DNA from 2 places in the Paenibacillus sp. 2TAB26 genome. Region 2 is predicted to be linked to the other one. Evidence: predicted binding sites of a transcription regulator. Region 2 holds the regulator's gene; the other holds the start of a gene.
What was found. Region 2 encodes NrdR, which represses ribonucleotide reductase genes. Its sites were predicted from a motif close to AACACNATATATNGTGTT; they were not measured.

Region 1 (5,418 bases), on a different contig from region 2:
TGTGCGTAAGCAAGCGATCGTAGAAATGCTCCACACATTGGCCAGTCGCGAGCGAGACACCGTAGCTATGAATTTCTTCGCGCTTGCGATCACAAGCGAACTCTACCCGCATATTGACAGACAGCCATGCGGTGTAAGGGGTCGAGGTAAAGGGATTGTTCGAGCGTTTGTCTGGCTCCTGAAACAAATGGACGAAGCTGCCCTTAGCTTTTGCAGCATCAAATATTTGCTCGAGCTTGCGTGCGCCAAAAAACAAGTCTTCACGCGGAATGCGAACGGGTGCCGCTAAGCTGCCGTGAATGAAGCCTAGCGAACGCCCAAGAGCGGCATTCGCTGCTGTATCTTGCGCGTTCAGCGCAGCATCCTGTTCGGTATTCACGACTTCAATTTTTTTGAGCTCCTCGGCAGCGTCATATTTATTCTTGTCCGTTACAAACAAGAATGTCATCGTCTCTGGTTCTGCGTCGACACGATCGACGAAGCTCCAGTAGTAGGGACGATTCGTAAGTTCACGGTCGGCGTGAGGAGAGAGCTTCACGGTGAAATGGCTTGGTGACTTTTCTAAAATTGAGCATTCGGTAGCTTCTAAATAGCGGTTTACAAATTTGTGCACCTGTTTTTCGTTCAAGGCTGCACCTCCACGGTTTGTCCAAGCGTATCCAAATTCACTAGCAGGTCGGGACTTGTCGGCAGCGGGTTTTCGCCTGTCAGCACCTCTTCACGAATGCGGCTGAGGGAGGAGCCCAAATGATTAATTTTTTGTTTTAAATCCGTATCGTTGCCCGATTCTAGCAGCATTCGAGCAAGTCGCTGCTCCAGCGAGCCATCCCCTTTTTCAAAGCGCTCCAAAATATGATCAAGCTCGCCAATAACAAGCTCGAACAGGTTTATTTTTTCATGCAATAGGTTGACGATATGCTCTTCAATGGTACCGATTGTGCACAGATTGTAGATTTTTACGTCTTCCGTTTGCCCAAGGCGATGCACCCGTCCAATGCGTTGTTCGACTCTCATTGGATTCCAAGGCAGATCGAAATTAATCATGTGGTGGCAAAATTGCAGGTTTATCCCTTCGCCGCCAGCTTCCGTTGCGATGAGGATTTGCGCGCGCCCGCGGAATAAATCCATCATCCAATCCTTTTTCCCGCGGTTCATACCGCCGCGATAAGGGACGGCAATCATATTTTGAGCACGGAAAAACTGCAGCAAATATTCCTGAGTAGCTCTGTATTCAGTGAAAATGATAACCTTGTCATCCATTTCTTTGACAAGCTCCATCGCTTTTTCTGCTTTGGTATTGGCTTTGATATTACGAATTTTCTCTACGAGCTCCCATATTTTTGGACGCATAGGGGAGTCCTCGGACGTTTTCTTAAATAGATTAACAAGCGTTAGAAAAACCGCATCGCGGCTGCTGCATACTTCACGCTGAAGCGTAACGAGTGAAAGCATGCTCGATAAATCGCCGCCGCTTTCTTCATACCGTTCCTTGACGAAGCCCGTCACCGCGTCGTACAGCGCTTTCTCTTCTTCTGAGAGAGTAAGCGGTATATTTTTGACAAAACGTTTCGTGAAATGAATGCCGCCGTCCCCGCGCCGATTCCGAATCATGACGCCAGAGAGTGCTTCCTGCAGCTGATCTTCATTTTTCGGAAGCCGCTTGTCGACAACAAAGTTTGCTGCAAATTCACTTTGACCGCCGAGCTGACCAGGCTTGAGCAGCGTAATGAGATTGAACAGCTCATCCATATCGTTTTGGATAGGGGTAGCCGTAAGGAGCAAGCAATATTTTTTTCGTAAAAGATTAGCAAACTGATAGTTCGTCGTTTTCTTGTTTTTCAGCTTATGTGCTTCATCGATGATGATGATGTCATAATCTGTTCCAAGCACAATCTCGCGATGCGGATCACGCTTTGCGGTATCGATAGAAGCGACAACTACATCATATCCCCATGTATGCTCTTTCTTCTGGGCTACGGCAGAGATGCCGAATTTCTGATTAAGCTCACGCACCCATTGAAGCACAAGGGAAGCGGGGACAAGAATGAGAATACGCTTAGCTAAACCGCGCACAATATATTCTTTGAGCACGAGTCCTGCTTCAATCGTTTTGCCAAGGCCAACCTCATCGGCCAAAATCGCACGGCCGCCCATCTCATGCACCACTTTGCGCGCTGTGCTGATTTGATGTGCCATAGGCTCGAAGGCTGGAAGAGATCGCAAGCATAACAATTCTTCGAAGCTTTCAATTCGTTTCGCTTGCTCGGCCTCCATAGCGAGCTGATATAACGTCCAATCATCCCATGGGCCGCCTTTTGTTAAACGGTTTTGCAGTTCTTCAAACCAAGAGCGGTCATGCTGCAGCTCAACTAAAGGATGAAGCTTGCGAGAAGTAAAGGCGGCAGTGCCTGCTTCACCTGAGGCAGCCTGCGGCGTCGTCTGAAATGTCATCTAGTACAGCTCCTTCCGCAGTAAAAGGGATAAGTTGTTATTAGTATTGCCTTTTCATCTAATATTAATAAGATGCTGCTTAAAAAAGAGGATGGACTAGCAATATAACGAGAGTGGGCATGTAAGCGGACAGGTTTGCTAAATTTCGCCACAAACGAGCATGTGAATCAATATGTAGTATAGTATAATGGTTTTATGACACAATATATTGTGCTAAAAGCATATCTGATCTTACCTATGCCTTCAGCACGTTAGTATGAGGGAGGAAGCAGCTGCGATGGAGATGTCTGGTGGAAATCGGCTTGAGGGCCTTAGTGAAAAAATCTTTTTGGATCGATATGCGTGGAAAAATGCAGATACGAGTAAAACGGCGATCGGCGATATCGTGCTTGTTCTAACGAAGGATGATCCGAAATTCCCTGTCAAGGAAGTCGGAGAAGTTATCGGCCGTGATGGCAGCAAGGTTACCGTAAAGCTTAGAAACGGCGAGCATGTGGAGTCTACAACAGAGAAACTTACGCTTACGATTGAGAAAACGCCTGAGGAAATGTGGGATCGTCTTGCAGATGCGATGGCATCCGTTGAAGATGGATCAGAGAAACAAAAGGAATGGCGAGACAAATTCAGATATTTATTAGATGATTGGAAGCTGGTTCCGGGCGGGAGAATTGCAGCGGGGGCTGGTGCTAGTGAAGAGCTGACGCTATTTAATTGTTATGTCATTCCCTCACCAAAGGATAGCCGCGGAGGCATCATGACAACACTCACGGAGATGACTGAAATTATGGCGCGCGGCGGCGGCGTTGGGATGAATTTATCTTCGCTGCGACCTCGAAGAGCGATAGTTGCAGGCGTGAACGGTTCATCGAGCGGTGCTGTATCATGGGGCGGGCTGTTCAGCTATGCAACGGGACTCATTGAGCAGGGCGGCAGCCGCCGCGGCGCCTTGATGCTTATGATCAATGATTGGCACCCGGACGTATTAGAGTTTATAACGGTCAAACAAACGATGGGTCAAGTGACCAATGCCAATCTGTCGGTATGTATCAGCAACGCGTTTATGCGGGCTGTAAAGGAAGATTTGGAATGGGAGCTCGTATTTCCAGATACCAAAGATATAGAGTATAACGAGCTATGGACCGGCGATCTGGATGCATGGCGCAAGCTAGGCAAAAAGGTTATCCCCTACAAAACGGTGCGCGCTCGTGAAATATGGCAAGCGATTATTGAATCCGCATGGAAGTCAGCCGAGCCAGGCGTTGTCTTTATGGAGTATTATAATCAAATGTCGAACAGCTGGTATTTCAATCCCATTATAAGTACGAACCCTTGCGGTGAACAAGGCTTGCCGGGCTGGGGCGTCTGTAACTTGTCAGCTATAAACCTATCGAAGTTTTATGATGAAGAGAAGCATGACGTTGCTTGGGATGAACTTGCTAAAGTTACACGCTGGTCTGTAAGATTCCTTGATAATGTCATCGACAAAACACCCTATCATTTTGAAGAAAATGAGCGCAATCAGAAGCTTGAGCGGCGTATCGGGCTCGGAACGATGGGACTAGCTGAGCTTATGATTAAGCTGCGCATCCGATATGGCAGCGCAGAGTCATTGGTTTTCCTAGATAAGCTGTATGGATTTATGGCTAGGGAGTCTTATTTGGCGTCTTCGGAAATCGCTGCCGAGAAAGGTTCGTTCCAAGCGTTTGAAGCTGATAAATATGTTCAGAGCGGATTTATGAAGCAATTGATAGCCGAATTTCCGGAGATTGGCGACAATGTGGCCCTGAACGGCATGCGTAATGTGACGGTCATTACACAAGCACCAACAGGAAGCACGGGAACAATGGTCGGAACGTCTACGGGAATCGAGCCTTATTTTGCATTCGAATACTATCGTCAGAGTCGTCTTGGTTTTGATAAACAAGATGTTCCGATTGCAGCGTCTTGGAAGGCGTCTCATCCGGGGGAGGAGCTTCCTGATTATTTTGTAACCTCGATGAGTTTGTCGGCAGAGGATCATATTCGGGTACAGGCGGCTATACAGCGCTGGGTAGACAGCTCTATTTCCAAAACAGCGAATTGCCCGGCAGATTTCACAGTGGAAGAAACAGGAAGATTGTATGAGCTTGCTTTTGAGCTCGGCTGCAAGGGTGTGACGATTTACCGAGATGGCAGTCGTGATGTTCAAGTTCTCTCAACGTCTTCAAAAGAAGAGAAAACAGAAGCATCATTTGATGCGGATTTGGTGGAAGCCGTTGTCCCTGCAGCCGTGCAACCTGAGCAGGAGCTGGATAAGCAGTATAAACGCAGACCGCAGGTGCTGCGGGGTGCGACCTATAAGGTGAACACACCATTTGGCATGGCTTATATTACGATAAATGATCTGAATGGCACACCAGCAGAAATTTTCTTGAACGTAGGCAAGGCAGGTTCGGATGTGTTTGCGATGGCTGAAGCATTAGGGCGTGTATGTTCGTTATTTCTGCGTTATGGCGATCATGGAAACAAGGTGAAGCTGCTCGTCAAGCATTTGAAAGGGATTGGCGGATCGGGGGCGATCGGATTCGGAGTCAACCGAGTGGAGTCCATTGCGGATGCCGTTGCAAAATCGCTTGAGATTCATATGGAGAATGGGACGGAGCAGGAGACGGCAGCGAAAATAGTGCAAAGAGAAGAAGCAGCAGCGTCTGCGGATTATACGGCGATCTCCAAAGCTGCTGTAGACACTACTTCCGTAGATTTGTGCCCCTCTTGCGGCTCGGCAGCGCTTATTAATATAGAAGGCTGCAAGCAGTGTACGCAGTGCGGTTTTAGCAAGTGTAATTGATAGGGTATAGAAATGAATTAGGCAAGCAAAAAAAGAGAACCTCATGGTTCTCTTTTTTATTTTGTGTAGTCTTTCCAATAATGCAAAAGAGTTAGGCTGGCTCTGGAAAGATATGATGACGCTCCAGCAGTGTCCACAAT
Region 2 (5,418 bases):
GAGTAAATGATACAGAGACAATTGTGATAGAAGGCCACAATCAATTCCCAGAAAAAGCAGAAGAGATCATTGCGGATGGTCTTGAAAAAGCTCTTAAAGTAGCAAGTAAATTCTAACTAGTAAAACAATTACCACTGAATATGGCAGTATCAACACTTTTATAGTGGTGGTACTGCTTTTTTATTGGCTTTTCTTACTACTTTCCTTCGATGCCCACTCACTTCATTACGTCCGCGCGGACTGAACCTCGGGGTATCGAAATTTTGATTAAACTTTCACAGAAGCTTTTTCAATGATGCACTGCTCAGCGGTAAATTTCGATGCCGTGCTCCTACACTGACGCTTCGTGCGCGCGATCTGCCCCTTGCTAGGCTCCACCAAATAATAAAAAAACCACTTCAACAGAAGTGGTTTGAATGGTTTATTATGGTGGAGCCTAGGGGGATCGAACCCCTGACCTCATCGCTGCCAGCGATGCGCTCTCCCAGCTGAGCTAAGGCCCCAAATGACGACAAGATTGATCTTAGCATAGGGTCGTCAAAACTGTCAATCTTTATCTATCATACCATTGAGCGGGTGTTTGGACAGCAAATTATTGAGCTCCTTCATGAACATATCGATGTCCTTGAATTGGCGATAAACAGATGCGAACCTGACATAAGCTACCTCATCTACAGGATAAAGCTCGTTCATAACGATTCCACCAATATCGCTGCTATCAACCTCGGCATGTGCCGTTGTGCGCAGCTCCTTCTCAACCTCGGATACGATTACCTCTAGGCGCTCCACTGGAACCGGACGCTTCTCGCAGGCGCGGATAAGACCCCGCAATATTTTGTCACGGCTGAACTCTTCACGGCTGCCATCTTTTTTGATGACGATCAGAGGCGTCTCTTCAATCATTTCGAATGTCGTGAAGCGGCGGCTGCACTTTTCGCATTCACGGCGGCGGCGAATGGATTTGTTTTCGTTGGCGGGCCTTGAATCTAATACTTTCGTTCCGGCATAGTCGCAGTATGGGCATTTCATGATGCGTATTGCCTCCTTTCTTAGTCGCTTGAGCCTCAAAAATGGACTCTTCGAAAAAAAATTTTAATTTCCATGTAATTCCTGTAATGAAGTTCAGATTTTTGCACATAATACTTTTACCAACCGCAAGGAGGTGAACATACATGAGCGCATCCCGCAGCAGTAACCAATTGGTAGTGCCACAAGCGACAGCTGCCCTTGACCAAATGAAATATGAAGTTGCTCAAGAGCTAGGCATCGCAATTCCGCAAGACGGATACTACGGCAACATGGCTACAAAAGACGCAGGCTCCATCGGGGGATACATTACCCGTCGCCTAGTGCAAATTGCCGAGCAATCCCTTGCTGGTCAATACAAATAATGATTCATTAAAAGTTGTATGAATAACCGAAGCTTTGGCAGGGCTCGTCCATGAAGAGACGAGCCTCCAAGGCTTCATTTATTTTCGTTATCGTTAAGGATCATCCATTAAAGACTAGGATATAAGTCCTTATACTTATTATAATAGTAAATGACTCGCTGCACATAGTGTCTAGTTTCTCCAAACGGAATTTCTTTAACCGATTCGATTGTTCCATCCCAAGTCCCCGAATCAAGCCACTTGCGAACATTTCCTGGACCCGCGTTGTATGCAGCAATTGCAGCTATCTTATTTTGATCAAATTGTTGATTAAGAGATCTTAAATACCACGCACCAACCTCAATGCTAACGTCTGCACGATTCATTAGCATGTCATCCGTTACGGCTTGAAATCCTGCTTTTTGAACGACCCATGCAGCCGTATCAGGCATAATTTGCATTAAGCCCAGTGCACCCTTCTTCGATTCCTTGCCTGTCTGAAAATTGCTTTCACTGCGAATAATCGCGGCCACTAAATGCGACTCAACGCCATAGTTAGAAGCACTTGCACGAATGTCTTCTTTGTAATGAACCGGATACATCCACTCCGCAAGCCAATCTGATTTGAGAAATAAAATCGTCAATAAACCAAGCAGCAGGACGAGCAGCACCCTTTTCTTTTGGAATACCCTCATGGCATACACTTACTTTTCCAAAATTCATCCAGCTGATGCTGCGTCTCCTCCAGCGATCCGCTGTTATCGATGACCCAATCCGCTTTCAGTCTCTTTTGCTCAATATCCATTTGCAATGCGATGCGCCGGCTTGCTTCTTCCTCAGGCAATTGGTTTCGTTCCATTAAGCGCTTTTTTTGAAGCTCCGCGGGTACATATACGACCAATATGCCCTCGTACAGATGCTCCTGCTTCGTCTCGTATAGCAGCGGCACGTCAACTACTACTAATCGTTCTGGATACTGCTCTGCGTAAGTATGTATGGTTTGCTGCATCCGCGCCCGTATAGCTGGATGGGTTATGGATTCAAGCTTTGCTAGTGATTGTTTATCGCGAAACACAATTTCGCCGAGAGCTTTGCGGTTAAGAGAACCGTCTGTTTCAAGGACAGCTTGTCCAAACGTAGAGGCGATTGCCTCTAATGCTGGTTCCCCGGGAAGTACAACCTCCCTTGCGACTTGATCGGCATCGACCAGCAGCGCACCGCGTTCGACGAGCATGTTTGCGATTGTGCTTTTGCCGCTGGCAATACCGCCGGTTAATCCGATTATCATCCTTTTCACCTCAAATTATAACAGCTTCATGATTCCGATTATGATTAATAATATGCCTGGCAGCATAGCTAATGTCTGCATGCCTTTCCAAGCGGAGAAACGAAAGCCAAAACGGATACCGCCAACAAGAAAAAGCGCACTTGCCGCCGCTATCGTTAAAGCCGTAAGTAAGGAAGGCAATCCGATCAACGCAGCCCCAAGTCCAGCTCCAAATGCATCAAGTGATAATGCAAAGCCAAGCATGACGGCCTCCGATGCAGAGATGGTGCCTGATTTATCGACGTCAGCCGACTGTGGCGTGCGCAAAATCTGAATAACGAGCCCTAGACGCTTCAGCTCTACCATAACGACAAGCGCAGCACTCGCGATCTCTCCGGCATGTGTTTTTGCGCCAGCTTCTGCCGAAGCAGCACTTTCTTGTACTGCGGTTTCTACGTGCTCATGCCTCACATCATCCTGCTGCTGTTTGTTTCGTCTAAGCTGCAATAGCGCCCAGACACCAATCAGCATGAGGACACATGCGCCAATGAGACGCGCAACGAATTCAGACAGGAACGTGGTTATCAATCCGCCAACCTGCATGGACAAATAAATAATAATACCAGAGCAGCAAGCAATAATCAGTATTGACACGATCGGTATGCGGATCCTCCGCAAACCGTAAGTAACGCCAACACCAAAACCGTCTACGCTAACAGCAACAGCAAGAACTAATAGTGAAACTACATGCGCGAACAATGTTTTAGTCCCTCCCCGCACAGCGGCGATCCGGCTTACAAGAAGCTGTAAGTAGACATCCGCCTATTGTTCGTAACACACTTATCATATGCGGGGAGTATTTGACTGTGCATGCTGGTTAACATTTGCTGCAGTTCGTATTATTTTCCTGATGCGTGCAGTGTCTGGCATTTATTGCAAATATGGGTACCTCGGCCGCCAACAACAAATTTATGAATCGGTCTTGAACAGGTTGGACAAGGCTCATCCTTCTTGCCGTATACAAGCAGCTGATGCTGAAACATTCCCATCTCGCCTTGTCCATTAACGTACGATTTAATAGACGAACCGCCTGCTTCAACCGCATTTCCCAGTGTCGAACGTATCGCTTCATAAAGTCGCTTCCATTCGGCCGGCTTCAATGTGCTAGGTGTTCGCTCCGGATGTATACGTGCTTGAAATAAAGCTTCGTCTACATAGATGTTGCCCAAACCGACAATATGCTCTTGATTAAGCAATAGCGGCTTAATCTTAGTCGCGCGTTTCTCGAGTTTCCCGCGAAGCGCTTCTAGCGTAAAGGCTGGCTCAAGCGGCTCTATACCAAGCTTGTTAAGCGGCGGAAGCTCAAGCTCCTGCCCTTCTTGGAATAAATGCATCGTACCGAACTGGCGAACGTCCTTATAACGCAAATCCGTGCCATCTTCGAAATGAAAGATAACATGAGTATGCAGCTCAATCGGCTCTTCCGATGGGAAAACCCCATATCGGCCTTCCATTCGCAAATGCGATACAAGTACGAGCCCGTCCAAGATGATCCGCAAAAACTTGCCGCGTCGCTCAACCGTCTGGATCGTATGTCCGACAAGCGCATCCGCGAACTGTTCAGGTTCTGCTGGACGCTGTATAATACGCGGGAGTCTAACGGTTACTGATTGGATACGTTTTCCCGCTACAAGTTCAATTAATGTTCTTCTAACTGTTTCTACCTCTGGCAATTCAGGCATTTCTCCTCACCTCAACAACCATTATACCCGAAACTGCCCGCCAGTGGGTTACTTTGCTTCATACCAATTGTCACCGAAACTCATATCGGCCTTCAAAGGAACATCAAGTTTGAGCGCTCCAGCCATCACTTCAGGTACAAGCGTCTTCATCAGCTCCAGCTCCTCTTGCGGCACTTCGAACACGAGCTCATCGTGCACCTGCAGCAGCATGCGGCTCTTCAGCTTGCGTTCGCGCAGCGCAGCGTCCATATGGACCATGGCCAGCTTAATAATATCTGCCGCAGTACCTTGAATCGGTGTATTCATCGCTGTACGTTCAGCAAAGGATCGCAAATTGAAATTAGAAGCATTGATGTCATTCAGATAACGCCTGCGCTCAAGCAGTGTGGCCACATACCCGTCGCGCTTCGCTTGCTGAACGATATCGTGCATATATTGGCGAACGCCTTTGAAAACCTCCTTGTAATCCGCAATAAACTTTCCAGCTTCATTACGGGAAATGCCAAGGTTTTGCGATAAGCCAAAATCGCTGATGCCATACACGATGCCGAAGTTGACCGCTTTTGCCGAACGACGCATGTTGGAATCAACCTCCTCGGCAGTTACGCCGAATACATCCATCGCTGTTTTGGTGTGAATATCCATGTCCTTAATGAACGCTTCCTTCATATTCTCATCATCAGCAATATGTGCGAGCACACGAAGCTCAATTTGTGAATAGTCAGCTGCTACGATGGACCAGCCCGGCTCGGACGGTACAAAGGCTTTCCTAATTTGGCGTCCTTCCTCAAGACGAATCGGAATGTTCTGCAGGTTAGGGAACTGACTGCTTAGACGACCGGTAGCTGCAATGGTCTGGCGATAATACGTGTGTATTTTGCCTGTTTCCTTGCGCACCTCTTTAAGCAAGCCCTCTACATAAGTAGATTGCAGCTTCGAGAGCTGACGATAATGCAGGATAAGCGGAATAATCTCGTGATAAGGAGCAAGCTCCTCCAGTACCTCAGCATCCGTCGAATAACCTGTTTTCGTCTTTTTC

Region 1: AB4Z50_RS23800 (adenosylcobalamin-dependent ribonucleoside-diphosphate reductase) is a predicted target of NrdR. The motif match lies at 2,649-2,666, and genes of this name have one in related genera.

Annotation. Positions count from the first base shown of each region.
Region 1 covers NZ_JBFRGC010000022.1:71,052-76,469, forward strand. Annotated here, with positions in the region: gene AB4Z50_RS23790 (YqhG family protein) at 1-628, opposite strand, end outside; gene AB4Z50_RS23795 (DEAD/DEAH box helicase) at 625-2,451, opposite strand; gene AB4Z50_RS23800 (adenosylcobalamin-dependent ribonucleoside-diphosphate reductase) at 2,729-5,278, shown strand.
Region 2 covers NZ_JBFRGC010000041.1:7-5,424, forward strand. Annotated here, with positions in the region: partial or broken gene AB4Z50_RS32380 (FMN-dependent NADH-azoreductase) at 1-116, shown strand, start outside; tRNA gene AB4Z50_RS32385 (tRNA-Ala) at 428-503, opposite strand; gene nrdR (transcriptional regulator NrdR) at 547-1,029, opposite strand; gene AB4Z50_RS32395 (alpha/beta-type small acid-soluble spore protein) at 1,173-1,391, shown strand; gene AB4Z50_RS32400 (lytic transglycosylase domain-containing protein) at 1,499-2,065, opposite strand; gene coaE (dephospho-CoA kinase) at 2,062-2,658, opposite strand; gene AB4Z50_RS32410 (MntP/YtaF family protein) at 2,674-3,396, opposite strand; gene mutM (DNA-formamidopyrimidine glycosylase) at 3,537-4,379, opposite strand; gene polA (DNA polymerase I) at 4,428-5,418, opposite strand, start outside.